3 regions of the Amycolatopsis sp. SB7-3 genome follow, and region 3 is predicted to be linked to each of the others. Evidence: riboswitches for the same ligand, from Rfam matches in the RefSeq annotation. Region 3 holds a riboswitch; each other region holds the start of a gene.

Region 1 (10,028 bases), on a different contig from region 3:
GACGTCCTTACGGCGCCCGCAGATCACGATCATGCCGTCGACCAGGTAACCGAGGTCGCCGGTGAGCAGCCAGCCGTCCTCGTCCTGGGTCGCGAGCGGACCGTCCATGGTCAGGTACCCCGGCGTCACGGCCTCGCCCCGCAGGCGGATCTCCCCGACCTGGCGTTCCCCGAGCACGGTTCCCTTGTCGTCGACGATCTCAGCCTCGAGCCCGTCGAGCGGTGGCCCGAGCACGGCGAAGGACCGGACCTCGTCGGTCCCGCGGCGCGGGTCGCCCTCGGGGACCGGCACCGCGCGGTTATCCGTCTCGAGCGCGTCGGCCTCGACGACGTCCAGCGTCAAGCCGGTGAACAACGGCGCGAACGAAACCGCGAGAGTCGCCTCCGCCATGCCGTACGCCGGGAAGACGCATTCGGCGGGCATCTTGAAGCGCGCCCCTGCATCAACGAACGTCTGCACGGCCGTTTCGTCGATCGGCTCGGCGCCGTTCAACGCGATCCGAAGCTTCGAGAGGTCGTACGCGTTGTCGTCCTCGACGCGGGCCATCCGCCTGCCCACGATCGCGTACGCGAAATTCGGCGCGGCCGTGGTCGTGCCGTTGTACTTGCTGATCAGCTGCGGCCAGATCAACGGTCCGGACAGGAACTCGAGCGGCGTGATCTTGACGAGCTCGACACCGAAGGTCATCGGGACCGTCAGGAAGCCGACCATCCCCATGTCGTGGAAGGTGGGCAGCCACGAGACCATCACGTCGACGTCGAAATCGAACTCGGCCCGATCGACCATCGCCTTGACGTTCGAATACAGGTTTCCGTAGGTGATCTGAACGGCCTTCGGGTCGGCCGTCGACCCGCTGGTCAGTTGCAGGAGCGCCGTATCGGATTCGGCCGTCGGCACGGGCTCCGCCAACGGTTCCGCTTCGAGCAGCTCGGTGATGACCTGGAAGGCGATGCCGTGCTCGGTGAGCACCGGCGCCAGCTGGTCGAACGGCTCACCGAGCAGAACCAGGCCGGAACCGATCATCCGCAGCACGCGAACGGTGTCCTCGGCCCATTCCGCGAGGTCGGTGCGCTGCGTCGGCTGGTGCAGCATCGTCACGCTGCCGCCGGCGAGCCAAACCGCTTGAACCGTCGGCGCGATCAGCGACGGCGCCGCCGCCAGGACCGCGACCGCTTTGCCGGGCTCCAGCCCGGCCGCCACCAGACCCCCGGCGACCCGTTTGGCCTGCTCGTGGATCTCGGCCCAGGTCCGCCGAACCGGCTCCTTGGGCTCCCCGGTGACCATTCCCCGCTGCTGACCTCGCCCCGCCGCGGTGGCGACGAGCGTGTCCACGAACCGACTCATGCGCGTCACACTACTGTCCGCGCTGGAAGACCCGCGCGCCGTCGCGTGAACTCATTCGATCGCTTCGGAGGTCTCGAGCCACTTAGCTTCGACCTCCTCTTTTTCCGTTTCGACAGCCTTCAGTTCGGTGTTCAGCTCGATGAGCTTCGTCGGATCGGTCGCCGCGGCGAGAAGCGCCGCATGCAGCTTCTCTTCCTTCGCGTGCAGCTGGTCGAGCTTGCGTTCGAGACGGGACAGCTCCTTTTGCGCCGCACGCTGCTCCGCGGCGCTCTTCTTGGGTGCGGCGGCCTGCGCGTTGCCCGCCTTCCGGTCACTACCGGCCTTGTCGAGGCTCTTGGCGCGCCGGTCCAGGTACTCCTCGATGCCGCCGGGCAAGTGGGTCACCTGCCCGTCCCCGAACAGGGCCACGATCGTGTCGCAGACGCGTTCCACCAGGTACCGGTCGTGCGAGACGACGACGAGGCTGCCCGGCCAGGAATCCAGCAGGTCTTCGAGCTGCTGCAAAGTGTCGATGTCGAGATCGTTCGTCGGCTCGTCGAGCAACAACACGTTGGGCTCGGCCATCAGAAGCCGGCACAGCTGCAGACGGCGTCGTTCTCCACCGGAAAGGTCCTCGACCGGCGTCCACTGCCTCGCTGCGGGGAACCCCAGCTTCTCGGCGAGCTGCGAAGCCGTGAGCTCCTGCTTGCCGAACACGACCCGGCCGGACACCTCTTCGATCGCCTGCAGCACGCGCAGATCACCCGGCAGGTCGTCGAGTTCCTGCCGCAGGTGCGCGAGGCTGACCGTCTTGCCCTGGATACGTCGCCCCGTCTCGGGTTCCTTGTCGCCGCCGAGCAGCTTGAGGAGCGTGGTCTTGCCCGACCCGTTGACGCCGACGAGACCGACCCGGTCGCCGGGGCCGATCCGCCAGGTGACGTGATCGAGCAGGGTGCGGTCGCCGACGGTCAACGTGGCGTCCTCGATCTCCAGCACGGTCTTGCCCAGCCGCCGACGCGCGAACGCCTGCAACTCGACCGAATCACGCGGCTCCGGCACATCGGAGATCAGCGCCTCAGCCGCCTCTACGCGGTAACGCGGCTTCGAGGTCCTGGCCTGCGGGCCGCGACGCAGCCACGCGAGCTCCTTACGCGCCAGGTTCTGCCGCTTCTCCTCGGCGGTCGCCGCCAGTCGCGCCCGTTCGGCCCGCGCGAAGATCCAGTCCGCGTACCCGCCTTCGTACTGCTCGACGCGGCCGTTGGTGACCTCCCAGGTCAGGCTCGCAACCGTGTCGAGGAACCACCGGTCGTGCGTGACGACCACGACCGCGATCTTGCGGTTCAGCAGGTGATCCGCGAGCCAGCGGACGCCTTCGACGTCCAGGTGGTTGGTCGGCTCGTCGAGGACCACGAGGTCCAGTTCACCGGTGAGAGCGGCCGCCAGCGCCACCCGGCGGCGTTCGCCACCGGACAGGTTCGCGGTTTCCTTTTCGACGCCGAGAGCGGTGATCCCCAGACCGTCCATAATGGACCGGACACGCGCGTCAGCGGCCCACTCGTGTTCCGCGCCGTAACGTTCCAGCACGACATCGCCGACAGTGCTGCCGGCGGGCAGCTCGGTCCGCTGGGTGACCACGGCCATCCGCAAGCCACGGACCTGACTGACCCGTCCCGTATCCGGCTCGCTGATCCCCGCGAGCACCTCCAGCAGCGTCGTCTTCCCACCCCCGTTGAGACCGACGACACCGATACGCTGCCCCTCCGCCACACCGAGCGAAACACCGTCGAGCAGCGGGCGCACCCCGAAGGACTTGCTCACCGACTCCAGGTTGACCAAGTTGGCCATGCCTCAGCCGATCCTTTCCGAAAAGCTTGCACCACAACGAATTAGTCGATGTCTATTTCGGACACCCTCACGCGTGCACCCGCGGCGGAGACGGCCGCGGAGCGTCATCGCCGCCGACCAGCCGCGCTCCGGGCACCGGCCCGTGCGCGACGCGTACCGTGCGGCAGACACCCGCGCCGGACAGCTCCGCGGCGACCTCGACGGCCGATTGGGCATCCGCGCACAGAAAGGCACAGGTCGGTCCGGAGCCGGAGACGGTGCCGGCGAGCGCACCCGCGTTGACCCCGGCCCGCAAGGTGCGACGCAGCCCCGGCCGCAACGAGACGGCGGCCGCCTGAAGGTCATTGCCGAGAAGCAGCGCCAGCTGCCGCGGGTCGCCGGACGCCAGCGCCTCGACCACCGGGGTGTGCGAACCGATCCGCGGCGGGCTGCCCTCTTCACGCAACTTGTCCAGCTCGCCGAACACCCTCGGCGTCGAAAGACCTCGCTGGTCGAAGGCCAGGACCCAATGGAAGGTGTGCCGCGACAAGACCGGCACCAGCTGCTCACCCCGGCCGGTGCCCAACGCGGTCCCGCCGTAGAGCGCGAACGGGACGTCACTGCCGAGCTTCGCGGCGATACCCGCCAGTTCGTCTCGGGAGATGTCGAGCTTCCAAAGCGACGCGAGCCCCACCAGGGTCGCGGCCGCGTCGGCGCTACCACCGGCCATCCCACCTGCCACCGGGATGCCTTTGCGCAGTACGACCCTGACCTTGGACTCGCCGTCCGCCTTGCCGACATGTGCCGCCAGCGCCTGCGCCGCCTTCCAGGCGAGGTTGTTGGCCCCCGTAGGTACGGAGCCTTCGCCTTCGCCGTAGACCTCGACACCGGGATCTTCGGTGACCGCGACGGTCACCTCGTCGGTCAAGGAAAGCGCCTGGAACACGGTCACCAGCTCGTGGTAGCCGTCCGGGCGTACGTCACCGACCGACAGGTGCAGGTTGACCTTGGCGGGAACCCTGACGGTTACTGGGGGCGGTACGACGGCGAGCACCCGTCAAGCCTACGTGGCCTTCCCACTTGCGCTGTCACCAGGAGAAAAGAGAACAGGACGAGTCGGACACGAACGGGCCGCCCCGGACGGATTTCGTCCTGAGCGGCCCGTTCGTGGAGGAATCAGGCAGCGACACCCTGCGGTCCGCGGACCGGGTGGGTCACGTGGCCGCCGCGTTCGGCGATCCAGGCGAGCGCGGCGTCCGCGCGCTCACCCCGCACACCGAGACGGAACCGGCCCACCGGCGTGTCGCCGATCCGGGTCAGGCCGCCGCCGATGGTGGCGAGTTCGACGTCGAAGCGACCGGCGGCCTCCGGGAGGAGCGCACCGACCGAAGCGAAGCCGACGAGCACGACGTCCACAGCCCGGTCGTACTTCGAGGCCTGCGCCCGCCCGGTCTCGATCGCGGGAAGCAGCGCCTGCGCGGTCCGGCTGTTCGGGTCGGAGACCAGGTCGAGCACGGTCCCGCGTTCGATGATCGCCCCAGCCTCCAGAACCGCGACGTCGTCGCAGACACGGCGAACCACGCCGGCGTCGGGAGTGGTGAGCAGCACGGTGACTCCGAGCTCGGCACGGGCCCGGTCGAGCACGGTCAGGACCGCGCCGGTCTCCTCGGACTGCACACCGGCGGTCGGGTCGTCGGCCAAGAGCACGGACGGCCCGGCGGCCAGCGCTTTGGCGATGGCGACTCGACGCAGCTGCCCTTCGGACAGGTCGCCCGGCCGCTGCCCCGCCCGAGGGGTGAGACCGACCAGGTCGAGCAGGTTGCCGACCCGGTTGCGGCGCTGCGGCCCGTCGAGACCGAGCTGTTCGAGCGGGGAAGCGATGTTGCCGGCGATGGTGCGCTCAGCGAGCAATTCCGGTTTGGTGCTCACGACACCGACCTGCCGCCGGATCTCGCGCAGGCGGCGTCCGTCGAGGGTCCCGGTGTTGAGGCCGTCGAGGCGGACGACGCCGCGGTCGGGGCGCTCCTGAAGACCGATGCAACGAGCGAGGGTCGACTTGCCGGAGCCGGCCGGGCCGACGACTCCGAACAGCGAGCCCGCCTGGATGTCCACGCTCACATCGCGCAGCGCGACGACGGGATTTCCGTTGAGGGGAAAGGATTTGGACAGGTTTTCGACAGTGATCACGAGAGGCTCCATGCGAATGGGGCGCTGCTTCTTTCGAGCGCGCCGACCGTCACCGAGTGACCGTCCGGAAACGGACGGTTTTCAGAGGTAAGGGAGAAGGACTCAGGCAGTAACGGTGGAGCGTCGACACGCACTTACCGTGCGGCGACCTTCATCGACGACACGTCGCCTGGTCAGCAGGAGCGGGTGGGTGACCCTGTTCATTAGGCACAGCCTCCATCGGTCCTGGCTGTAGCACCTGCCCTGTGGAGGGTGGTTGCTGCGACTTCGGCGAGCCAGGTCTCTCAGTCGCTCGGGATGGCTCACTGAGTAAAACCGATCCCACTGGATGAAAGCAAGCGCGTAGGCGCAGATCACACGTCTGGTCGCGTCCATCATACAGGATGCGCTGTCCATATATTGGAACAAAGGCGGGCGCCTTCGGCCTGCCCCAGGCGTGCTACCTGCTAAGACAATGCCGGCTCATACAGATCGAGAGGAAGACTTACGCACTCGTGCTGACCTGGGCCGAGGGGCGTTCGCGCGGTGCCGGTCACATCCCTAGCAGGCGGTCAACCCGCGGCTGCGGCGATCCGCGCGAACTGGTGGACATCCAACTGCTCACCGCGCGTCTTGGGATCGATACCCGCCTTCTCGAGCAGCGCCCCCGCGCGTTCGGCGGAACCGGCCCATGACGCCAACGCGGCGCGCAAGGTCTTCCGCCGCTGGGAGAAGGCGGCGTCGACCACCGCGAACAATCGCTCGCGGTCCACGGACGAGACCACCTCACCCCGCTCGAAAGCGACCAGTGCGGAGTCCACGTTCGGAACGGGCCAGAACACCGCGCGAGGCACCGCGGCGACCTTGCGCGCCTTTCCGTACCACGCGAGCTTGACGCTGGGGACGCCGTAAGTCCGGCTCCCTGGACCGGCCGCCATCCGGTCCGCCACTTCGGTCTGGACCATCACGAGGCCACTGGTCAGCGACGGCAGCTCGGCCAGCAGGTGAAGCACGACCGGAACCGCAACGTTGTACGGCAAATTCGCGACGAGCGCCGTCGGACTCGCGGGCAGGTCGTCCGCCGTGATCCGCAACGCGTCCGCGCCGACGACCGTCAATCGTTCGGCTCCGCCCCGTTCGGCGGCGGTATTCGGCAATCGCCCCGCCAGCACAGGATCGATTTCGACCGCGACGACCTCGGCGCCGGTCGCGAGCAGTCCGAGCGTCAAGGAGCCGAGGCCTGGCCCGACCTCCAACACGACGTCGCCTTCGCCTACCCCCGAGAGGTCGACGATGCGTCGCACCGTATTGGGATCGTGCACGAAGTTCTGGCCGAGCTTCTTAGTCGGACGTACGTCCAGCTCGGCCGCCAGCGCCCTGATCTCCGCAGGACCGAGCAGTTCAGTCACCCGACGATCGTAACTAGCCCCGGTGGGCCACTATTGGCCGGTGGACGACGTCGTACTCGAAGGCGAGAAAGTCCGGCTGCGCGACTGGACGCCGAGTGACCTTCGACCGCTTCGCGACCTACTCGATCCCACGCGGCCCTGGCACGAAACGAACGGGCCATACTTCGGCACCCCGACCGCGGCAGCGGCCGACTCGACGGCACGCGAACTCACCACGCCCACGGCCGAGCCCTCCGATCCCCGCACCAGCCTCGCCGTATGCGATCTGAAGGACGGCGGCTTGATCGGCAGGGTCAGCTGGTACTGGGAAAGCAGGCAGACCGACTGGCGGCGGATGGGCTTGGTGATCTACGACGAGCGGTACTGGGGCGGCGGGTACGGCACTGAGGCCTTACGCCTGTGGACGACCTATTTGTTCGCTCGCACCGACACGCTCCGCCTGGACTTCGCCACGTTCTCGGGGAACCCGGGGATGATCGCCGTCGGGCAGCGGCTGGGATTCGTCGAGGAAGGCCGGTTCCGACGCGCTCGACGCTGGTCCGGAGGCGTGCATGACGCGGTCGTCTATGGGGTGCTCCGGGAGGAGTGGGACCGGATGAACCAGTTGAGCGCCGAGCCGTGATCCCGCCCCCACCATCCGTATGGCGTTTTCGAACTGACACGTATCCCACTCCCGTGTGATCGGCGCAGGTCAGCGCAGCCGGAGCGTAATGATCATCCACCCGATCGATACCGTGCATTCGTTCGAATCTGCCTCGACAATCGAGGGATGACCAGCACAAATACTCCCAAGGCCTTCCCGCTCAACCTGCCGGAAGGCGACGCCGAACTGCTCCTCGACGAGTTGCAGACACGGCTACGCGAAGGGCGACGTCTGTTCGCCGAAGTCGGCCAGATCCTGGCCGAGATCGAGGCACGTGGGGTCCGAGACCTCTACGGATACAACTCGATCGCCGCCTTCTACGAGCATGTGGCTCGAGTGCCTCGAGCAGAGGCTCAGAAAGTGGCAAGCAGAGCGCTCGCGCTCAATTCGAGACGGGCGCGCGACGGCACGTCGATCGACCCCGTCGCGCCGTTGACCGGCGAGTCGGCCAGTACCGGCGCGTTGGCCGAGGCGGGTATCGACCGGATCGTCACCGTCATGAAGAGGCTGCCGGACCACCTCGACGCGGACGAGCGGCTTGACGCCGAAAAGGGCCTGGTCGAACTCGCGGCTGTCGCAAGACCGCGCGACGTCACCATGGTGGGCACCGACCTGCTCGCACGACACGATCCGGATGGGAAGCCCAAAGACGATCCCGAGCCGAAACGTCAACGAAGCGAATTCTGGTTGCGCCAGAAACGGACCGGCCGCTGGGACATGCGCGGGAACCTCGACCCTGAGACAGGCGCCCGCCTGAACGCGCTCCTGGTGCCACGTGCGTATCCGGCTCCCGGCGAGGTAGCCGACGACCGTGCGCCGGCGGAGAGACGCGGCGACGCGTTCGCGGAGATCGTCGACCTCGCGGAGGCCGGCCCGGACATCCCCGCGCCCCGGCAGACCGCGGAGCGGGCCGCTGAGGAGCCTCAGCCCGCACAGCCCAGCGAGGAACCAGCGAGTCACCCTAAGCCCACCCAGATGCCGCCACAGGGCCGCCACCGCGGCGACGAAGGCGTGCAAGCGGCCACCGCGGCTGGAGGACCCCGGAATGTCGCCCACCTACGGCCCGCTCGATGGTGGGCGCGACTGTCGAGACCTAGATCCGGGAATCCGACACAGCCGCAGAAGCCTCTAACGGCCTGAAGGCCACCGTGCGGGCGAACCCACATGGTGACCTTCAGGAAAGGAGGACGATCTGGCGTCAGGCCTTCTTGCCGCAGTGCGGCCAAGCGCTGTAGCCACCACGCGCGTCGCGGACCTTCTCGGCGACAGCGATCTGCTGGGCCTTGCTGGCCTGGTGCGGGTACGCGGCGTACTGCTCGCCACCGTAGGCGTCCCAGGTGCTCTTGTTGAACTGCAGGCCACCGTAGTAGCCGTTGCCGGTGTTGGCGGCCCAGTTGCCGGTCGACTCGCACTGGGCGATGCGGTCCCAGGCTCCGGCGTCTCCGATGACCGGATCGGCGGGCTTCTTGGTACCGACCTTGACGATCTTGGGCTTGGCCTCGGTGATGACCTCTTCCGAGACCTTTTCGCGGCCGACCTCTTTGCCATTGCGCTTGGTGACCTTGTAGGTCACGGTCTTCTGGCCCGGGGTGCCCGGGTCCTCGACCTTGGTCTTGCCCTTTTCGAGCTCCGGGTCGTCGACCTTCTGCTCGGGCGGAGCGATTTCCTCGTTCTGCTTGACCATGGTGACGCCGGTCCGGCTGATGTGGACCTCGGCGCCGTCGACCAGCTTGACGTCGAGACCGCCGACGGCCTCGTCGTCCGGGCCGAGGGTCATCCGGAGCTCACCGAGGAATTCCTGGGTGGTCACCGAGTTGGTCTGAACCTTGCGCGGTTCGTTCGCGCCGTCGTAGACCGTGACGTTCTTGAGGGTCTTGACCTCGACGGTGGCGCCCTCGAGCGGCAGCTCGCCGTTCTGCGGGAGCGAGGTCCAGGTGCCGGCCTTGGCGAGGTCGGCGCGACCGAGCTGGTTCAACGCTTCGCCGAGGTTGGTCGCGCGGACCCAGGACTCCTGCTGCGGCGCGCCGTCGACGATCAGGTTCAGCTTGCGGCCGCGCTCCAGCTTGATGACGCCGCCGTCGCCCACCTCGGCCTGAGGCGAGGGCGAGAGCGAGTCGTGCGCGCCGACCGAGAGACCGGCGTCTTCGAGGACCTCGCCGACGGTGTCGCCGAAGCTGTGGACGGTCTGCTGCTTGCCGTCGACGTCGAGCGTGACGCTCTTGTTCATCGCCATCGCTGCCGCGCCGCCACCGCCGAGGGTGAGCAGCACCGCCATGACGGTCCCCTTGAGGAACCGCTTCTTCCAGACGCGGGTCGAGTTCGAGATGACCTCGTCCTTGGTCGCGACCTTCATCGGCGCGCCCGCGGTGCGGTCCTCGGCCACCTCGTCCGGAATGACGATCGGCGGGAGCATGGTGGTCTCGGCGCTGATGAGGCGGATCAGCTCGTCAACGTCGACGTCGATCTCGGCCATCAGGGCGTCGGCGTCGGGGCCGAGCGCGGCCAGGACGTCCTGGTGCGTGATGCGCGGATCGTCGGAGTAGTCGAGCTCGCCGTAGTGGGTGTCGCGGTCGAGCACGGCGACCGAGCCGGCGGAAGCGAAGGTGTTCGTCTCTGCGCCGAGGCGCGAGCCATCCTGCCTACTGCTACCAGTCACTGGGTCG
Region 2 (10,028 bases), on a different contig from region 3:
ACCGGCTCGTGGACCTCGGAGATCTTCATCCCGGACGGCCAGTCCGAGGGGTTCGTCACCACGACCTCGCTCTTGTCCTCGAGCACGACGTTGTAGATGACGTTCGGAGCGGTCGAGATCAGGTCGAGGCCGAATTCGCGTTCGAGCCGGTCCCGCGTGATCTCCAGATGGAGCAGGCCGAGGAAGCCGCAGCGGAACCCGAACCCGAGCGCCACGGAGGTCTCCGGCTCGTAGGCGAGCGCGGCGTCATTGAGCTGGAGCTTGTCCAGTGCCTCACGCAGTTCGGGATAGTCCGAACCGTCGACCGGGTAGAGGCCGGAGTAGACCATGGGCTTCGGCTCGCGGTAGCCCGCGAGCGGCTGCTCGGCGCCCTTGCGCTCGGAGGTGACAGTGTCGCCGACCTTCGACTGACGGACGTCCTTCACCCCGGTGATGAGGTACCCCACCTCGCCGACCCCGAGTCCCTTGCTCGCCTTGGGCTCCGGCGAGATGATCCCGACCTCGAGGAGTTCGTGGGTGGCGCCGGTGGACATCATCTTGATCCGCTCGCGCGGCGTGATCTTGCCGTCGACGACCCTGATGTAGGTCACGACGCCCCGGTAGGTGTCGTAGACCGAGTCGAAGATCATCGCGCGGGCGGGCGCGTCCGCGTCGCCGACCGGCGCCGGCACCTGCCGCACGCACTCGTCCAGCAGTTCGGTCACGCCCATGCCGGTCTTGGCCGACACGCGGAGCACGTCCGACGGTTCGCAGCCGATGATGTGCGCCAGCTCGGCCGCATACTTGTCCGGGTCGGCCGACGGCAGGTCGATCTTGTTCAGCACCGGGATGATGTGCAGGTTCTTCTCGAGCGCCAGGTAGAGGTTCGCCAGCGTCTGCGCCTCGATCCCCTGCGCGGCGTCGACCAGCAGAATCGCCCCTTCACAGGCCTCCAAGGCCCGGGAGACCTCGTAGGTGAAGTCCACGTGGCCCGGGGTGTCGATCAGGTGCAGGACGTGGTCCTGGCCGTCGACCTTCCAGGGCAGGCGCACGTTCTGCGCCTTGATGGTGATCCCGCGTTCCCGTTCGATGTCCATGCGGTCGAGGTACTGAGCGCGCATGGCCCGCTCCTCGACCACGCCGGTGAGCTGCAGCATGCGGTCGGCCAGGGTCGACTTGCCGTGGTCGATGTGCGCGATGATGCAGAAGTTCCGGATGAGCTCCGGGGGCGTGAAGGTCGTGTCGGCGAACGTCGTCAACGGGTTTCCTCGCGAAGGTCGGGGTGTGCCACCTCTATGGTCCCATGCCGCTCCGGGTGCGAGTGGGGGTCATCCCCGATGCGGCCCGTGATGAGCTGTGGTGCCCTCGAAGTATGAGTACTTCACTGTCCCAAATGCTCGACCGGACGTTCGGTCGTCCCCGGGGACTGCTCGGCCGGTTCGGCGGGCGGGCGATGGCGCACGGCAACGCGGCCACCGAGCTTCGCGTCGTCGAGCTGGCGTCGATCGAGTCCACCGAGACCGCCCTCGTCGTCGGCCCCGGCCCCGGAATCGGCCTGCAGGCCACGGCCGAACGCGCGGCCCGGACGATCGGTGTCGACCCCTCGCAGGAGATGCTCGCGCGATCCCGTCGCCGCTGCGGCGACGAAGTGGAGCTGCGGCAGGGCACCGCGGACGCCACAGGTGAGCCCGACGACAGCGTCGACGTGGTCCTGAGCGTCAACAACGTGCAGCTGTGGGACGACCGGTCGGCCGGGTTCGCCGAACTGTTCCGGGTGCTGCGCCCCGGCGGCAGGCTGCTGCTTTCGTCGCACGAGAAGTGGTTGCCGGTGTCCCGGCACGAGCTGGCCGACGAGGCGGCCGCCGCCGGTTTCGTCGATCTGCAGACCTGGACCTGGGACCCGCCGGGCTTCGGCGCCTCCCTCGCCGCTCAGCTACGCGCGATCAAGCCCCTCGCCTAGCGCGGGTCAGTGCGCAACGGGTGCTCGCGCGGCACCTCGACCAGCACGATCCTGGTGCCGTCCGGGTCGGCGATCCACGCCTCGTCCAGCCCCCAGGGCTCGCGCCGCGCGCCGCGAACCGGTTCCAAGCCCTTCTCCGCGAGTTCTCCGAGCGCCGCGGGCAGGTCCCGGACCTGAAGCCATAAGGCGACGTCAGGGGTCGGGCCGGTCTCTCCGGTGCCGACGATCTCGATCGACCCGTTGCCGGCGAAGAACACCGTCCCGCCGGGGAACTCCTTGTCGACGGCCAGGCCCAGGGTGTCCCGGTAGAACGCCGTCGACACGTCGAGGTCCTTCGGGTGGATCAGCACCCTGCTGCTCAGCACGTCCATGGCTCAATCCCTACCGGATGGGTTCAGGCCATCGCAATCGCGGCGATACCCGCCAGCACCACCACCGACCCGGCCAGCCGGCGGACGGCGTTCGCCTCCCCCAGGACCAGCCAGGCGGCGATACCGCCCAAGACGATGCTCAGCTCCCTCGCGGGCGCGACGAGGCTCACCGGGGCGATCTGGAGGGCATAGAGCACCAGCAGGTAGGCCACGGGCGAGAACACGCCGACGATGACGACCTCACGCTTGTGCTCGCGCCAGAGCCACGAGATCTCCTCTCGGTCCTTCAGCGCGTACGGCGCCATGAGCAGGCTCTGCACGATCGCGCCGGTTCCGAAGTACACGATCGGCGGGACCCCGAGACCGGTGACCGAATGCGCGTCCCACAGCGTGTAGGCGGCGATCGTGAGACCGGTCAGCAGGCCGTAGAACAGGCCCTTGCGGCGAGCGACACGGTCGGCGGCGTCGGCGTGGGCCGGTGCCCGCCCGGTCCCGATCACCAGTACCCCGGCGACCACGAGGAACGCGCCCACCAGGCCGAGGATCCCCGGCCGCTCGCCGAGCAGCACGACGGCGGCGAGCACCGAGATCAGCGGCCCGGTACCGCGGGCGACGGGATAGACGACGGACAGATCGCCGACGGCGTATCCCCGTTGGAGGACGATGCCGTACGTGACATGGAACACGGCGGTGACCACGGCGGCGAACAGCCAGGTCCACTGTGGACGTTGTGGTTCCACGGCCAGCGAGACCGCCATGACGGGGACGAGCAGGATCGCGGAAAGGCTGTAGTACGCCCAGACGAACCTGGCTCCGCCGCGGCGGATCCGCTTGGCGGCGAGGTTCCAGCCCGCGTGGATGACGGCGGCGATGACGACGAAGGACAGAGCGGTGGCGTTCACAGCGGACCTTTCACGTTTTCCGCGCATGCGGAAAACCCGGTCCTCCAGGCTTTTGTCCCGTCAGATGAACGGCGGCGCTTCCGGCTCCGCCGATGGTGCCGCTCGGACCGGTCCCGTCTGCCCTGATTGTGTGTTTTCGCTGAACGGGCAGGCGGCGGAACCCTAGGCACTACGATCTTCACCGTACCGCAAGCAGCCCTCCCGAGGCTGGCGCGAGCCGTGCCGGGACGGCTGTTAAGCTTGCCTTTCACCGTCGTGTGGCATTCCGTCATGGAGGAAACCCGCGCCGCTCCTACGAGCACGCAGGGCCGGTCACAGCGCGGCGGTGAAACCACCGAGAGATTCAAGAGGAGCGCCCCCGTGGCCAACATCAAGTCGCAGATCAAGCGCATCACCACCAACGAGAAGGCGCGTCAGCGCAACCAGGCGATCCGGTCCTCGGTGAAGACCGCGATCCGCAAGTTCCGCGAGGCCGCCGACGCCGGCGACAAGGCCAAGGCCCTGGAGCTGCAGAAGGACGCTGCCAAGAAGCTGGACAAGGCCGTGACCAAGGGCGTCATCCACGCCAACCAGGCCGCCAACAAGAAGTCCGCGCTCGCGAAGCGCGCGAACTCTCTCTGATCGGCTTTCGAAGGGCCCCGGCGACTCGCGTCGCCGGGGCCCTTCGCCGTTCTCAGCGGCTTGTGCCGTGGGCGTCGACGACCTCCAGGACAGCGCGCTCCAAGGCGTACTCCGGGTTGGCCGCCACGCCCTTGACCTCGGCGTTGAGCCGGGCGACCACGCGCATCGCGGTGGCCAGACCGTCCTGCCCCCAGCCGCGGGCCTGCCCCTGCGCCTTGCGCACCTTCCAGGGCGGCATCCCCAGCTCGCCCGCCATCTGATTCGGGTTGCCGCGACCGGCGCCGGACACTCGCGCGATCGTGCGGACGGCGTCGGCGAGCGCGTCCGCGACCAGCACGTGCGGTACGCCCAGCTGCATCGCCCAGCGCAGCGACTCCAGCGCCGCCGCCTTGTCACCGGCGACGGCCTTCTCGGCGACGGCGAAACCGTTCACGTCCGCGCGGCCACGGTGGTAGCGCCGGACGGCCTGCTCGTCGACCGCCCCGCCGGCGTCCGCGACGAGCTGGGTCGCCGCCGACGACAGCTCGCGCAGATCCGAGCCGACGGCGTCGATCAACGCGAGCACGGCCGCACCGTCGATCTTCCCGCCGACCCGGCGGACCTCGTTGCGGACAAAGGATTCCCGCTCGGCGGCCTTGGTCAGCTTCGGGCATTCGACGACCTCCGCGCCCGCCTTCTTCAAGGCGGCTGGAAGCCCTTTCGCGGCCTTGCTCCGGCCGCCTCCGCTGTGCACGACGACGAGCACGATGCCGTCGGCGGGCGCCTTGACGTAGGCCATCACCCCGTCGGCGAGCTCCTGCGAGATGTCGTGCGCGGATTCGAGGACGATCACCCTGCCCTCGGCGAACAGCGAAGGGCTGACCATTTCCGCGAGCGCCGGGACTGTGAGGTCCGACACCCGGATCCGGGTGAGATCCGCCGTCGGATCGGCCGCTTTGGCCGCGTCCGAAGCACTGCGGACCGCACGTTCGATCAGCAGCTCTTCCTCACCGAGAACCAGGACCAGCGGCGATGGGGCGGAAGCTTGCGTCGTCACGGTGACGATCCTGCCACTCGTCCTCTCGTGTGCTTTGTCCGGTGATGTGTTCCGGGCACGGTGGCCCCACCTGAGGCTCATGTCGTACGGTGTTGGCGAGGCGACGCGCTGACGCGCGTGCCGACAATCGAATACCGCTCATCCAGAGGGGCAGAGGGAACGGCCCGATGAAGCCCCGGCAACCGGCGTCAGCCTGTCATCCCGCGATCGCGGGGTAGCTGACGAACACGGTGCCAATTCCGGCCCGCCACCGGCGGGGCAGATGAGGAAAGGAACCTCGTGATGACCGCAACCCTCGGCACGACCTCCACCACCAAGACCCCGGATCTCGGACCGGCAGTCGAACTGGTGTCGAAGGAAGAGGGACACCGGCAGCCGCTCGCCCCCGAATTCGTTTCCGCCGAGGACTTCTCGCCGCTCGAGGTCGCCTACGACTTCGGCCGCGTGCGCCGCGAGGACATCGAAGCCGGACCGAAGAACATCTGGCGCTACAAGAAGCTCCTTCCCGTTCCGTCGAATGTCGAAGAAATCCCCAACACCGAACCCGGCGCCACCCGGCTCATCCAGGCCGACAGGCTCGCGAAAGCCTTGGGTGTCAAGAAGGTCTGGGTCAAGGACGACACCGGGAACCCCACCCACTCGTTCAAGGACCGCGTGGTCGCCGTCGCGCTGGCCGCCGCCCGCGAATTCGGATTCGACGTGCTGGCCTGTCCGTCGACCGGCAACCTGGCCAACGCCGTCGCCGCCGCGGCGGCCCGCGCGGGCTGGCGGTCGGTCGTGCTGATCCCGAAGACCCTCGAACGCGCCAAGATCCTCACCACCGCCGTGTACGACGGCGACCTGATCGCGGTCGACGGCAACTACGACGACGTGAACCGGCTCGCCACCCAGCTCGCCGCCGAGCAGGAGAGCTGGGCGTTCGTCAACGTGAACGTCCGGCCCTACTACTCGGAAGGCTCCAAGACGCTGGCCTTCGAGGTCGCCGAACAGCTCGGCTGGCGGCTTCCCTCCCAGATCGTGGTGCCGATCGCCTCCGGTTCCCAGCTCACCAAGGTGGACAAGGGTTTCCGCGAGTTCGGTCAGCTCGGCCTCGTCGACGAGACGCCGTACAAGGTGTTCGGCGCGCAGGCCACCGGCTGCTCCCCCGTCTCGGCGGCCTTCCGCGCCGGTCACGACGTCGTCCAGCCGGTCAAGCCGGACACGATCGCCCGGTCGCTGGCGATCGGGAACCCGGCCGACGGCCCCTACGTCCTCGACGTGGTCAACCGCACCGGTGGCGCGATCGAAGACGTCACCGACGAAGAGGTAGTCGAGGGCATCCGGCTGCTCGCCCGCACCGAGGGCATCTTCACCGAGACCGCGGGTGGCGTGACCGTCGCGACGGCCAAGAAGCTCATCGAGACCGGCAAGCTCAACCCGGACGAGGAGATCGTCCTGCTGATCACCGGTGACGGCCTCAAGACCCTCGACGCCGTCGAGGACAAGATCGGCCCGAAGGCCACCGTCAGCGCCTCGGCCGACGCAGTCCGCGAAGCTCTGGGTATCTAAGCTCGGCCATCTCAGTTCCCGCGGCCCACCTCAGGAACGAGGCGGGCCGCGGGGCTCACCCCGGCGTACCAGGGCGAGGCCTCGCCCGTCCGCGACCACCGCGGTGTCGCCGTCCGTGTCCGTCCTGGCGACCGACGCGCCGACGGCCACCAGGCTGTCCAAAGTGGACTTGTTCGGATGACCGTAGGTGTTTCCGGCACCGACGCTCACCAACGCGGCCCGCGGTGCGACGGCGTTGAGGAAGTCCGGTGCTGTGTAACGACTTCCGTGATGCGGGACCTTCAGGATCTCGGCACGCAGATCGGCACCCTCGGCCATCAGGTCGGACTGTGCGGCGAGCTCGATGTCGCCTGTCAGCAGCAACCGGCCCGCCGGGGTCCCGGCGCGCAGGACGACCGAACCGTTGTTGATCACCGTGCCGTCCTGTTCACGGACCGAGCGCCGGGTGACATAACGCGGCCCCAGTACGTCGAGTGACAACGCCTGCCATTCCAGCCGTTGTCCGATCTCCAGCTCCAGCAAGGGAATCCCGCGCCACGCCGTCTCGTCCGCGACCTGCTGCCACGCCCAGGCCGGAGCCCGTCCCGGGCCGACGGCGACCGCTCCGACCGACCGGCCCTCGAAAACGGATCCGAGACCGCCGATGTGGTCGGCGTGCAGATGACTCAGCACGATCAGCGGCACGCGGTCCACGCCGAGCCTGCTCAGGCATTCGTCCACCGGTCCCAGTTCTGGCCCGGTGTCGACCAGGACCGCCCTCCCCTGCTCACCTGTGGCGAGGACGACGGCATCGCCCTGTCCGACGTCACAGGCGACGGCGTTCCACGCCGGCGGTGGCCACGCCGGTGCCAGCACCCGCACCGGTACGAAGACGACCAACCCGGTGGCCAACGCGATCGCCAGCAGGATCCGCCCGTGCCGCAACCGGATGACGACGAGCAGCACGGCGAGCAGTCCGGCCGCCAAAAGCCCGCCCCACCAGCCATCCGGCCAGTCCACGACGGCTCCCGGCGCCCGGGCACCGTGACGGGCCACGGTGATGAGCCAGCTCGCCTCGGGTTCGGTCAAGCGGACCAGCAGCCGGCCCGCCGACGGCCACCACGGTCCGACGGCGGTGGCGAGCACGCCGAACACGGTGGCCGGGGCGACCACCGGCGCGGCGAGCACGTTGGTCAGCACCGAGACGAGACTGACCGATCCCGCCATGCCCGCGATGACCGGCGCCGTCATCACGAACGCGGCCAGCGGGATGGCCAGCCCCTCGGCGTAACCGGCCGGAACACCGCGTCCGACCAGCCACTCCGCCCATTTCGGCGCCAGCAGTACGAGCCCGGCCGTGGCGAGCACCGACAGCGCGAACCCGAAGTCGGCGGCCATCGCCGGATCGGCCACCACGAGCCCGGCCACCGCGAACGCCAGCGCGGGCAGCGCCGAACCCCGGCGCCCCAATGCCAGCGCCAGCAGCCCGACCGCCCCCATCACCCCGGCGCGGAGCACGCTGGGCGCGGGCCCGGCGAGGACCACGAACCCGGCCAGCCCCACGGCGGCCGCGGTGGCGGAAGTCCGCGGCCCGACCCGGAGCACTCTCAGCAGGAGCAGGATCGAGCCACAGACGATCGCCACGTTCCCACCGCTCACGGCCATCAGGTGGGACATGCCGGAGTCGGTGAACTCGTGTTCCACCCTCGGGGAGAGCGTGCTCGTGTCCCCCACGACCAGTCCGGGCACGAGACCGGCCTCTTCCTCCGGGAGGACGGCGCACAGGTCCCGGAGCCCGGTGCGCAGCGATTCCGCGGCTCGCTGCCACCAGGGCGCCGGTCCGGCGTCCGACGGCGGGCCTCGCACCGAGAGGACCGCGACCGTCAGTTCGGCCCCCTTCGCCGGTGCGAGCCGCCCGGAGGCGGTGACCTGCTGCCCGGGCAGCAGGTCCTTCCACCCCTCGGCGGGAGCGAGCAGGAGGATCCGGCCGGCCGAATCCACCGCCCGCTCACCCGTCACCGCGGCGTCCACCGTCGCGGCGATGACCACCAGGCGGGTGCCCGCCCGGCGATCGGCGTATCCGGCACCGCGGACCGGACGTGGCCGCTCGGTGACCACCACCCTCGTGGTGGCGTCGCTCCCCCGTGCGGCGGCGGCACGGAGGTCGTCGTGCTCGGCGGCCCGGATCCGCAGCGCCACCGGGCCGGCGGCGAGCACGCCGAGGACCGCCAGGGCACCCAGGCCCGCCACCCACCGGGACGCCGTCCGGCGGGCACGGACACCGGCGAGGATCGCGAGCACCACGGCGGCCGCACCGCAGAGCATCGTGATCCACCAGCCGGCGAGAAGTCCGGAAAGAGTGCCGAGCCAGGCCGTCGCCGCGGCCGGTAACAGCCGCAGGTCCTGACCTCGCCACGACGCGGTGTCCACTTCGGACGGATCGGCGGACGGGTTCATCCGACGGACACCAATTCCCGGAATTTTCTATACTTGCTTTCGCCGATCCCTTCTACGTCACGGAGTTGCTCGACGGTGGTGAACCCGCCGTGCCCGGACCGCCAGTCGATGATGCGTTTCGCCATCACCTCGCCGACCCCGGGCAGCGTGTCGAGTTGCTCGGCCGTGGCCGTGTTCAGGTCGAGCTTCCCCGCCGGTGCCGCCGTTCCGGCCGCGGCCGGGACGGGGACACCGACGGCCACCTGCTCACCGTCGGTGAGCCGCCGGGCCAGATTCACTCCGGTCAGATCCGTTCCGGGCTGTGCCCCACCGGCCGCCGTGAGGGCATCGGCGACCCGTGCGCCCGGAGGGATCGTGACCAGGCCGGGTCTGAGTACCCGGCCGACGACGCTGACCACCAGAGGCGCCTTGCCCGCCGCGGCGGGGACGTCTCCGGCGGCCTTCGCCGACGGCAGGGGCGGCACGGTCTCCGCCCCTGGCCGGTGTCCGAACAAGGCGATCGCTCCGGCCACGATCACGGCCACCGCGATCAGCACGGCCACCACGGCGAACCACCGCCGGTTCACCGGAATCCCGTCCGCCGTGAACCGGGCGGGCACCCAGCGGCGTGCGAGCCTGCCCGCGGGCGGGCCCTGGGTGGGCGACGACAGCTGTGCGGCCAGCCACGCCAGCCTGGCGTTGACGGAGGGACCCGGTGACCGGGCGGTTTGGTCGAACACGTGAACGACGCTACGGAGCGGGGACGGCGGGCGGCAGTGGAGAATCCCGAGGCTGTGGACAAGTGGGGTGTTGTGGACAACTCGGCCGCGGCCGAGGCCGGATCACCGTTTTCCGTCGGGACCGTATGGGACGCTGGCGGGTTCCCTAACCCGCGCGCTGGATCACCACACCGAGCACACCGGGTCCGGTGTGGGCCCCGATGACGGCGCCGATTTCCGAGACCACGCACCCTTCCGGGCAGTCGATGGACTCCTCGAGCCGGTTGGCCAGCTCGACGGCGCGCTCGGGCGAAGCCAGATGGTGGACGGCGATATCGGCGAGCCCGCCTTCGGCCGCCTTCACGGCGAGTTCGACCAGCCGCGCCACCGCGCGATTCATCGTCCTCACCTTTTCCAGGGGCTGGATCCGGCCATCGGACATGTGGAGCACCGGTTTCACCGCGAGCGCCGTGCCGA
Region 3 (10,028 bases):
CCGCAGCAGCAGTTCGCCCCGCCGCCGGTGGCGCCCGTCGACCCGGTGATGAGCACCTGGGGTGTCCCCCAGACCGCGTCCTGGGCGCGCGGCGACGAGCAGCAGGTCACCCCGCAGGCCGCCCCGGAGGGCAAGAAGGGCCGGACCGGCGACGTGATGGAGACCCAGGGCCTGGAGGGCGAGCAGCTCACCGTCCAGCTGCTCGAGGTCCAGGACCCGGCGGACTACCTGTTCAGCGCGGCGGGCTACTCGCTGGAGGCCGGGGAACGGTCGGTCGTGGTGCACACCGAGATCACCAACCGCGGGAACATCCCGTTCGTGTCGCTTCCGGACAACTACCTCGAACTGCTCACCGCGGACGGCAAGCCGATCGCGAAGGCGCCGGTCTCCCTGACGTCGCGGCCGCCGCACAAGATCGGCGTCCGGCCCGGCGAGACGCTCGGCGGGCACACCGTCTACGTGCTGCCGGACGCCACCCGCGTGGTCGCCGTGCGCTGGTCACCGCGGCCGGAGCCCGACGAGCGCACGCTGACCTGGTCGATCGAGGACTAGCGCGCCCCTGTTTCCGCATTCAGAGGACTAAATGCGGCTCTTCAGGACGCGACAAGGCAAGGTAGTGAAGGCCTCCTTCCCTACCCTCAGGGTGGTGAAGGAGGCCTTCACGGACGCCGATCGCCTCAACAGTCACGGAAGCCCCACGCGCCACAACGGTTGCGCGTGAAGGCCCCCTTCACGCGGCTGAGCCGAGGAAACTCGCCCTTCGCGGCTGCCCAGATGTCATGAAAGGGCCGTTCAGGACACATTTCGTCCTGAACGGCCCTTTCATGACATACAGCACCGATTCTGTCTCCCCACAAGTACGTGAAGGACCCCTTCACTGCGCTAGACGCAATGAAGGGGTCCTTCACGTACCTCTCAAGCCCGCATTCAGAGGACTAAATGCGGGAAGGGGGCTAGTTCTCGGCCTGCAGGATCCGCAGCGCGTTCGCCAGGTCGTCCGGGTACTCCGACTCGAACTCGACCCAGCGCCCGTCGGCCGGATGCGCGAAGGCGAGCGTCTTCGCGTGCAGCCACTGCCGCGAAAGCCCGAGCTTGCGCGCCAGCACGGGGTCGGCGCCGTAGGTCAGGTCGCCGACACACGGGTGCTTGAGCGCCGAGAAGTGCACGCGGATCTGGTGCGTGCGGCCGGTCTCCAGCTTGATCTGCGCCAGCGACGCGGCACGGAAGGCCTCGACGACCTCGTAATGCGTGACGCTGGGCCGCCCGCCCTGGACGACGGCGAACTTGTAGTCGTGCCGGGGGTGCCGGTCGATCGGCGCGTCGATGGTGCCGCGCGTCGGGTCCGGGTGGCCCTGGACGATGGCGTGGTAGCCCTTGTCGACGGTGCGCTCCTTGAACGCCCGCTTCAGCACGGTGTACGCGTGCTCGCTCTTCGCCACGACCATCACGCCGGTGGTGCCGGCGTCCAGCCGGTGCACGACGCCCTGGCGTTCGGCCGCGCCGGAGGTCGCGATCCGCAGCCCGGCGGCGGCGAGCCCGCCGACGACGGTCGGCCCGGTCCAGCCGGGGCTCGGGTGCACGGCGACGCCGACCGGCTTCGAGATCACCACGATGTCGTCATCGTCGTGCAGGATCTTCATACCCTCGACGGGTTCCGCGACGACCTCGATGGCCGAAGCCGGGTCGGGCAGCGTCACTTCGAGCAGTCCGCCGGCGCTCAGCCGGTCCGACTTCCCGGCGGGCTTGCCGTCGAGGTAGATCTCGCCGGATTCGGCCAGTTCCGCCACGACGGTGCGGGAAAGTCCCAGCAGCTTCGCCAGCCCCGCGTCGACGCGCATTCCGTCGAGCCCGTCGGGGACGGGCAGCATGCGCGCGCTCATTCGGTCGCCGCCTTCTTCTTGTCCTTTGTGGATGTTCCGTCGTAGTCCTTGCCCAGCAAGGAAAGGATCACGATGAGCACGCCGCCGACGCAGATCGCGGAGTCGGCGACGTTGAAGATCGCCCAGCCCTGCCCGTTCGGCGCGAAGGCGGAGATCATGTCGACCACGTGCCCCTGCAGCGGGCCGGGGGCGCGGAAGATCCGGTCGGTCAGGTTGCCGAGCGCGCCGGCCAGCACCAGGCCGAGGCCGATCGCCCAGCCGACCGACCGCAGCCGCCGCGACAGCCAGACGATGGCGATCACGACGGCGATCGCGACCAGCGCGAGCACCCAGGTCAGCCCGGTCGCCATCGAGAAGGCGGCACCGGGGTTGCGCACCAGCTGGAAGTACACGAGCCCGCCGAGGAACTCGACCGGCTGCTTGCCCTCCAGCGTGGACACGGCGATCTGCTTGGTGAGGAGGTCGATCCCCCACAGCACCGCGGCGACGACGAACACCACGGCGACGCGCTTCTTGGGCAGCGGCGGCGATGGCGGCGCGGTTTCGGGCTCTGTACTCACTCCCCCATTGTCCACTGAGCGTGTTCAGGCCTCCTCGGCGGCCGTCTTCGGCCTGCTCAGCAGGGCCGCGAACGCCCCGGCGAGCGCCACCAGCGACGACAGCACCAGCGCGAGCTGTCCGTGCGCGGGCACGACCGCGCAGAGCACGAAGGCCGCGGCGACGACCAGCACCAGCACGCTGCGTTCCAGCCAGGCCAGCAGCACCAGGCCGATCGTCAGCAGGATCGCGCTCCGGGTGTCGCCGTCGAGGTCGAATTCCCAGTAACCGACCAGGTCGGCCAGCGCGATGGCGACCAGACCGCCGAGCGCGATCGCGGCGACCTTCCATTACCGCATGGTCTTCGTCCGAAGGGCATAGAACAACACCGTGCCGAGGTAGACCGCGAACACGGCGAACAGCCAGTTGTCCATCCTGCCGATGGCGCCGGCCGAAACCGCGGTCAGGGGCGTCCCCGCGCTCTGGACGGGGCCGAACATGCCGCCGTCCCCGTGAGGCACGTAGGCGAACCACCCTTCGGACCGGTGCGAGCCGACGGACAGGGCCACCACGGCCAGCTGGGCGAATCCCAGCAATGCCAGCGGAAACCAGTAACGCGGTCGCTCGTTCCCCATGCGGGGTGAGGGTAGTGGCTCAGGCGCAGAACGGGGGCAGTTCGCGCGGATCGTTTTCCGGCACCCAGCGGCCTTCCGGCTTCTCGTACTGCCAGCGCGCGCCGCGGGCGACGATCTGGCGCAGCGCCAGGACGATCCGGTCCACGTGTTCGGTGGTGCTGCCGAGGCCGAGGCTCACGCGCACGGCCTGCTGGCCCGTCGAACCGGCGACGGCGATCAGCCGTTTGGTCGCCACGTGCGCGCAGAACGCGCCGTCCCGCACGCCGATGCCGTACTCCGCGGACAGGACCGCGGCGAGCCAGCCGGGTTCGAACCCGTCGACGACGAAGCTGAGCGTGCCGACGCGGTCGACCGGAGCGTCGAACAGCCGCAATTCGGCGAAGCCGGGAATGGCGGCGAGACCACGACGCAGCCGCGCCAGCAGTTCCTCTTCGTGGGCGACGATGCCGTCCCAGTTCGCGGCCAGCGTCTCGCAGGCGACACCGAGCGCGTAGACGCCGACAGTGTTGGGAGAACCGGCTTCGTGCCGCTCAGGTCCGGAATTCCAGACCACGGAGTCATGGCTGACGAGCTTCGTCGCGCCGCCGCCGGCGAGGTACGGCTGGGCCGCGCGCAGCCAGTCCGCGCGGCCGATCAGCGCGCCGGCGCCGAAAGGTGCGTACAGCTTGTGGCCCGACAACGCGACGTAGTCGACGTCCAGTTCGCGCACCGAGATCTTCCGGTGCGGCGCGAGCTGCGCCGCGTCGAGTGCGATCCGGGCGCCGTGCCGCCGCGCGACGGCCGCGATCTCCTTGACCGGCAACAGTTCGCCGGTCACGTTGGACGCGCCGGTGAGCACGACCAGCCGCGGCCCCTGCGGGCAGTCCGCGAGCGCTTCGTCCACAGCGGACACCGCGGCGAGCCGGGTGCGCGGCGTCTCGACCCGGCGGACGTTCGGCCCCTTCCACGGCAGCAGCGCGGCGTGGTGCTCGGTGTCGAACACGACGACCGACGTGTGCTTCGGCAGGCTGCGGGCGAGAAGGTTGAAGGAATCGGTGGTGTTGCGGGTGAACACGACGGTGTCGGTCGATCGCGCGTCGACGAAGTTCCGCAGGATTCCGCGCGTCCGCTCGTAGAGCTTGGTGGAGACCTGCGAGGCGAACCCGGCCCCGCGGTGCACGCTGGCGTACCAGGGCAGGAACTCGTCGACCGCGGCCCGCACCTTGTCCAGACAGGGTGCGCTCGCCGCGTGGTCGAGGTTGGCGTAACCGATGTCGCCGCCGGTGACCAGCGGAACCCGCAGACCGGCACCCGCGACCGTCGGGATTTCGTGCGTGGCAACGGTTTCAGCAGGGGTGCTGGTGCGTTCGAGAGCGAGAGTCATCGTCATCCTCCGGGCCAGGGGACCCGACGAGGATCCCGCGCTTGCCCGTCGCACCACGCGACGAGCCAGGTCCTCACCCGGGGCACCCCACCGCGGTAGGAGGGTTGCCGGTCAGCTAGCCGGGGCTTGACGCTGACACTCGTGACCTACGGACGAAGTTAGCGGATGGGCGGGCGATCGAGCCAGCCCTCGTCCGCATCTTGAGACGCCGCTCACGTGTCCCGCGAGCGGGAAACACCGCTGCCCGGCGCCGCGCCGCGCCGGGCAACGGCAGGTCAGACCCGGAATCGGCCGGGCAGTCCGATGGTCGCGCGGGAGGAGAGCTCGGTCGCGGTACCCGAGTACTGATCGGTCCCCGCGGTGAACCGCCAGCCGCCGAAGGTCTTGCCGTCGACCGCCTCGCCGTAGGCCTCGGCGACCGTGGTCGAGACCTCGTCGTAGGACTTGCCGTTCCAGTTGCCGGCGCCGACCCCGAAGTCGCGCGAGTCGCCGCCCTGCGCGGCGGCCGTGGGCAGGGTCCACAAGGTGAAGTGCACGTGGGCGCCGGTGCTGCTGCCACCGCAGGGCAGCGCGTTGCCGGTCCGGCCGAGGGCGTCGCCGGGGACGACCTGCTGGCCGTCGGTGACCGAAATGTTCTCCATGTGGTAGTACCCGGTGCGCCAGCCGCCGTCGTGGTCGACGGTCACCCAGTCGCCGCCGGAGCAGTGCTGGATCCGGACAGTGCCCGCCAGCGGGGCGCGAACGGTGCTGTCGCCGGGGCTGAAGTCGATGGCGTTCTTCACGCCGGAGTTCCCGTTGTCCGAGTGGATCCCCGCCGAGTAGACCGATTGGCCCGTCTCGAAGGGCAGCCCGAACGCGGGAAAGGCACCGGCCGCCGTGGCCGTCGGAGCGGAGAGAGCCACTCCGACGAGTGCCACCGCGGCCCCCAGACCGGCGAACCGCACAGGAAGTTTCGTCACCTTGCGTACTCCTTACCCCGTGACACTCACCCATTCGATGGAGTCGATTGCCGGGAAAGTAATCCAAAAGGAGTACGAAAGGGAAGAATTTTCTGAGATCAACCGACGAACAGCTGGTGCCGGTTCGTGACCTACTGGCCGGATTCGCCCTTCCACCTGGCCAGACGGCCGGCGCGGTCGACGGCTCGCAGGCGTCGTTCGGCCGTGTCACGGGCTTCAGCGGTGGTCACGACGAGTAACTGGTCGCGTTCCTGAAGCCGCGTGTTCTTGTTCGGCGTGAAGCCCGTGCCGTCGCGGACGAGGAGGCTGATCGTCGCCCCCACCGGCAGCCGCAGTTCGGCCAGGTAGACGCCGTGCATCTTCGAGCCGGTGTTGATCCGGACCTGCAGGAGTTCCGCGCCCATTTCGTCGAGCGGCGCGGAGTCGACGTCGATCTCGTGCGCTTCGGCGTGCTGGGCCAGCCCGAGCGCTCGCGCGAGCGGGGTCAACGTCGCCCCTTGGAGCAGCGTCAGCACGATGACCAGCACGAACACCGCGTCGACCAGCTCCTGTGCGCCGGGCACCCCGGACGACAGCGGGATCAGCGCGAGCACGATCGGGACCGCGCCGCGCAACCCGGCCCAGGACAGGAACACCTGTTCCCGCCAGGGGATCTTGAACGGCAGCGCCGACAGGAGCACCGACAACGGCCGCGCCAGCAGCAACACGACCGCGCCCGCGACCAGGCCCTGGACCAGGCTCTCGAAGATCCTGCCCGGCGAGGCGAACAGACCGAGAAGCACGAACAGGCCGATCTGCGCGAGCCAGCCGAGCCCTTCGGCGAAGGAAAGCGTGTCCGACCGGTGCGGCAGCTTCGAATTCCCCAGCACCAGGGCCGCGACGTAGGTGGCGAGCAAGCCCGACGCGTGAGCGAGCTGCCCGCTGGAGTACGCCACGACGCACACCGCGACGGTGGCCAGCGGGTACAGACCGGTGGCGGGCAGCGCCGCCCGGCGCAGCGCGAACGCCCCGCCCCAGCCGAAGGCCAGGCCGATCACCAACCCGGCGGCGAGTTCGTAGACCACCAGCAGCGGCAGCGACCAGTCGACGGTCGCGCCCTCGGCGAGGACGACGACCGCGATGTAGGCCGGGGCGTCGTTGATCCCGGACTCGATCTCCAGCGCGCCCACGAGCCGTTTCCCGATGCCCGCCGATCTCAGCACGGAGAAGACCGCCGCGGCGTCGGTCGAGGCGAGGACCGCGCCCCACAGCAACGCCATCCGCCAGTCCAGGCCCAGCAGCCAGTGCAAAGCCGCGCCGGTGACCGCGATGCTCACCGCGACGGCCACTGTGGACAGTGCGATTCCGATGCCCAGCGAGGGTTTCACGGCCGTCCACCGGGTGGTGAGGCCACCTTCGGACAGGATCATCACCAGCGCGGCGAGGCCGAGCGACTGGGTGAGCTCGGGGTTGTCGTACTGGATGCCGAACCCGGCTTCGCCGAGCAGGACACCCATCCCCAGGTACAGCAGCAGCGACGGGAGGCCGACGCGGATCGACACCCGGACGGCGATCACGGCGACGAGGAGCACCGCACCGCCGGTGCCGAGGATGAGCGGGAGCTGCTCCATGTCGCCTCCCGTTCCGGTCGCCGTGAGGGCTCCAGAATAGTGAGGCGGTGATCGTCACACGTTCGTGTACCGGTGGAAAAGCGTCCGGATAACCTGTGTTACAGACTGTCCACTACGGACTGCGCAGGGCCACCAGGTCGACACCGAGTTCCGCGAACGGTTCTTCCGCCGCGGGAAGGACTTTCACCGCGCGGTTGCCCTCACGGGACAACCAGCCGGCGCTCACCCCGTGAGACAGTAACGCCGCGGCGACCCGGCCCGCCAAATGATCACGGCGCACTGTCCAATCCAGACAGTCGCGCAGCATCGGACGGCGACCACCGTCGATCTCCACCCCGAGCGTGTCGAGCACCTCGCGCCCGCGCCTGGTCAGCGTCAATCCGCCGGCGTCGTCGATCAGCCCGGTGGCGAGCATCCCGTCGCGCAGCGCGACACCGACCGTCCCGGCGAGGTGGTCGTAGCAGGTCCTGGCGAACTCGAGGCGTTTCACCCGCACGGAAGACCGCAGTCCCTTCACCGGCCGATGTTCGGCGTGCTGGGCCAAATGCTCGATCAGCTCCGCCACCCGGGGGTCGGCTATCCGGACGTAACTGTGCCTCCCCTGCTTGACCCGCACGACGAACCCGGCGTCGGTCAGCTTCGTCACGTGCTCGCTCGCCGTCGACGCGGCCACCTCGGCCGCACCCGCCAGCTCGGTCACCGTCCAGGCGCGCCCGTCGAGCAGCGCGAGGCACATCGACGCGCGGCTCGGATCGGCGAGCACGGCCGCGACCTCGGCCAGTGCGATCGTTTCCATGCCTTCACCGTAGAAGACACACGGTTCGGCGGCGGCCGAAGCGTCAGCCCGCCAGGAACTTCGCCGCCAGCTGGACCGCGGGCCTGGAGTCGTTGGAACCTTCGAGCATGACGGCGAACGCGACGTCGCCGCGGTAGCCGACGAACCAGCCGTTGGCGTCCGCGCCCGAGCCGTACTGCGCCGTGCCGGTCTTGCCGAAGACGGCCCCGCTGCCTTTCAGCGCTTTCGCGGTCCCGGTCGTGCAGACCTCGCGCATCATCGCGCGGACCTGGTTCAGCACCCCGGACGGCGGGGCCTGGTACCCGGCGTTGACCTTGGTCTCCAGCCCCTGCCACAGCTTCGGCACGACCGGTTTCCCCGTCGCGACCGTCGCGGCCATCAGCGCCGCGCCCAGCGGGCTGACCTGCACCCTGCCCTGGCCGATCCCGGCCTCGACCTGCTCGTCACCGCTGCCCGACGGCTCCACCTTCCCGGCCTCCGTCGACAGTCCCGGGATTTCGAAGTCGGCGTTGAGGCCGAGCTGGCTCGCGGCCTTCGCGAGGCCGTCCGCGGGCAACTGCCCGGCGAGCCGTCCGAAGGTCGTGTTGCACGACGCGGCGAACGCCGTCTTCAGCGAGACGGTCCCCAGATCGAACCCGTTGTCGTTCTTGAGCGTGCGGGTCCCGATCTGCTCGCTGCCCGGGCACGCCACCGGGGAGTCGGCGGAGACCCCGCCCTGCTGCAGCGCCGCGGTCGCCGTGGCGATCTTGAAGGCCGAACCCGGCGAGTACAGGCCGTTGAGCGCCTTCGGCTGGTTTCCGGCGGCGCCGTTCTGCGCGACCGCCAGGAGTTCGCCCGAGGTCTTCATCGCGACGATGATCGCCGGTCCCCCGAAGCCGTCGACGGCCTTCTGAGCGGCGTTCTGGGACGCCACGCTCAAGGTCGAAACCAGCGGTTTGTCGGTCTCGGCGGCCTGCCCGAAGAGCGTCTCGACCGGTTTGCCGGAGACGTCGACGCGGGACACGGTGACGGTCGCTCCGGTGCCGCTGCTCTCCCCCGCGGCGACCTTGGACAGCGCTCCCTGCAGGATCGGCGCGACACCCGTCGCGTCACCGCCGACAAGCGCCTTGCCGTCCCGGTCGGCCACGACCGGCTTGGCCGAAACGGGGGCGACGGACAGCTTCTGCCCGGCTTCGAGCTTCGGGTGGATCACCGACATCGCCCAGCGGACCACCCATTTCCCGGCGTTGCGCACCAGTTCGAGCTTGCCCTCGTACTTCCAGACGCTGTTGCCCGGGAACGTCCACGCGACGTGGAAGGTGGCCGACGTCATGGTCGCGTTGCCCGGCGTCGTCGGGACCTCGCCGAGCGACGTCCTGACCGACGCCCCGTTGAGCGCCGCGCGCGTTCCGGACAGGGCCGTCGTGGCCGCCGCCGGATCGTCGACCGGGGCGGTGTTCAGGTCACCCATGTCGAACAGCCGCAGGAACCGGCCGGCGACCTGCGCCGGGCTCTCCTGCTCGCTCTCGGTGGCGTCGCCCGGCCCGGAAGCCGCGGGCGCCCGGTCCTCCCTGACCAGCAGCACCACCCCGGCCACCACGATGGCGACCACCGCCAGCGCGGCGCCGATCAGGATCCCTCTTTTCCGGGCAGGACTCATGGATTCGCTCTCCCCCCATACGACGCACCCTCGCGCGCCCCCGGGCGCCAGCCTGCCGATTTCCCCCGCGCAAGGCGGGGCGACGGCGAGAAAGCGACGGTTCCGAATCCGTTTCGTGATCCCGGTGATCGAGACCCGCCCCGGAATGCAATGAAAGGTCCTTTCCTCGCAAATTTTGCAAGGAAAGGACCTTTCATAGCGCTCGCGAGGGTCAGGCCTTGGTGACCGCCACGGTCACCTTCGTGCCCTCACCGACAGTCCCGGCCGAGCCGTCGGCGACGGCGCCGTACGCCACCGAAGTCGCCAGCGTCTCCGAAGCGATGAACTCCTCGTGCGTCTTCGCGGCCGTGACCACGTCCTCCGGCGCGTCCACCGTCAGCGCGATGCGGTCGGCGACGTCGAGCCCGGCGTCACGGCGGGCCTGCTGCACGACCCGCACCAGGTCGCGGGCCAGGCCCTCGGCCGCCAGCTCGTCAGTCACCTCGGTGTCGAGCAGGACCAGCCCGGCCCCGCCCGGCAGTTCCGCGGCCGCTCCGCCGCCCTTGGCGACCAGACGCCGGTCGTACTCGCCTTCGACGAGCTCGATCCCGGCCGCCACGACGGCGCCGC

What was found. A riboswitch is a leader RNA that binds a small molecule or an ion and turns the genes downstream of it on or off. The one in region 3 is predicted to bind S-adenosylmethionine.
Region 1: it holds a riboswitch for S-adenosylmethionine, as region 3 does, so the genes downstream of both, AB8M46_RS06155 (methionine ABC transporter ATP-binding protein) here and AB8M46_RS39590 (aminotransferase class V-fold PLP-dependent enzyme) in region 3, are expected to answer to the same signal.
Region 2: it holds a riboswitch for S-adenosylmethionine, as region 3 does, so the genes downstream of both, thrC (threonine synthase) here and AB8M46_RS39590 (aminotransferase class V-fold PLP-dependent enzyme) in region 3, are expected to answer to the same signal.

Annotation. Positions count from the first base shown of each region.
Region 1 covers NZ_JBFPJQ010000001.1:1,266,290-1,276,317, forward strand. Annotated here, with positions in the region: gene AB8M46_RS06140 (fatty acyl-AMP ligase) at 1-1,344, opposite strand, end outside; gene AB8M46_RS06145 (ABC-F family ATP-binding cassette domain-containing protein) at 1,396-3,168, opposite strand; gene AB8M46_RS06150 (4-(cytidine 5'-diphospho)-2-C-methyl-D-erythritol kinase) at 3,236-4,201, opposite strand; gene AB8M46_RS06155 (methionine ABC transporter ATP-binding protein) at 4,324-5,334, opposite strand; SAM riboswitch class I at 5,548-5,638, opposite strand; gene rsmA (16S rRNA (adenine(1518)-N(6)/adenine(1519)-N(6))-dimethyltransferase RsmA) at 5,886-6,722, opposite strand; gene AB8M46_RS06165 (GNAT family N-acetyltransferase) at 6,763-7,344, shown strand; gene AB8M46_RS06170 (DUF222 domain-containing protein) at 7,492-8,505, shown strand; gene AB8M46_RS06175 (resuscitation-promoting factor) at 8,564-9,943, opposite strand.
Region 2 covers NZ_JBFPJQ010000006.1:31,117-41,144, reverse strand. Annotated here, with positions in the region: gene lepA (translation elongation factor 4) at 1-1,238, opposite strand, end outside; gene AB8M46_RS32855 (class I SAM-dependent methyltransferase) at 1,352-1,939, shown strand; gene AB8M46_RS32850 (VOC family protein) at 1,936-2,310, opposite strand; gene AB8M46_RS32845 (EamA family transporter) at 2,334-3,239, opposite strand; gene rpsT (30S ribosomal protein S20) at 3,573-3,833, shown strand; gene holA (DNA polymerase III subunit delta) at 3,886-4,869, opposite strand; SAM riboswitch class I at 5,005-5,138, shown strand; gene thrC (threonine synthase) at 5,152-6,417, shown strand; gene AB8M46_RS32825 (ComEC/Rec2 family competence protein) at 6,448-8,853, opposite strand; gene AB8M46_RS32820 (ComEA family DNA-binding protein) at 8,850-9,572, opposite strand; gene AB8M46_RS32815 (DegV family protein) at 9,718-10,028, opposite strand, start outside.
Region 3 covers NZ_JBFPJQ010000011.1:55,076-65,103, reverse strand. Annotated here, with positions in the region: gene AB8M46_RS39615 (AsnC family protein) at 1-552, shown strand, start outside; gene AB8M46_RS39610 (RluA family pseudouridine synthase) at 954-1,880, opposite strand; gene lspA (signal peptidase II) at 1,877-2,440, opposite strand; gene AB8M46_RS39600 (hypothetical protein) at 2,465-2,644, opposite strand; gene AB8M46_RS39595 (hypothetical protein) at 2,768-3,052, opposite strand; gene AB8M46_RS39590 (aminotransferase class V-fold PLP-dependent enzyme) at 3,072-4,415, opposite strand; SAM riboswitch class IV at 4,448-4,562, opposite strand; gene AB8M46_RS39585 (M23 family metallopeptidase) at 4,691-5,374, opposite strand; gene AB8M46_RS39580 (potassium/proton antiporter) at 5,506-6,984, opposite strand; gene AB8M46_RS39575 (ArsR/SmtB family transcription factor) at 7,097-7,780, opposite strand; gene AB8M46_RS39570 (penicillin-binding transpeptidase domain-containing protein) at 7,824-9,419, opposite strand; gene ileS (isoleucine--tRNA ligase) at 9,631-10,028, opposite strand, start outside.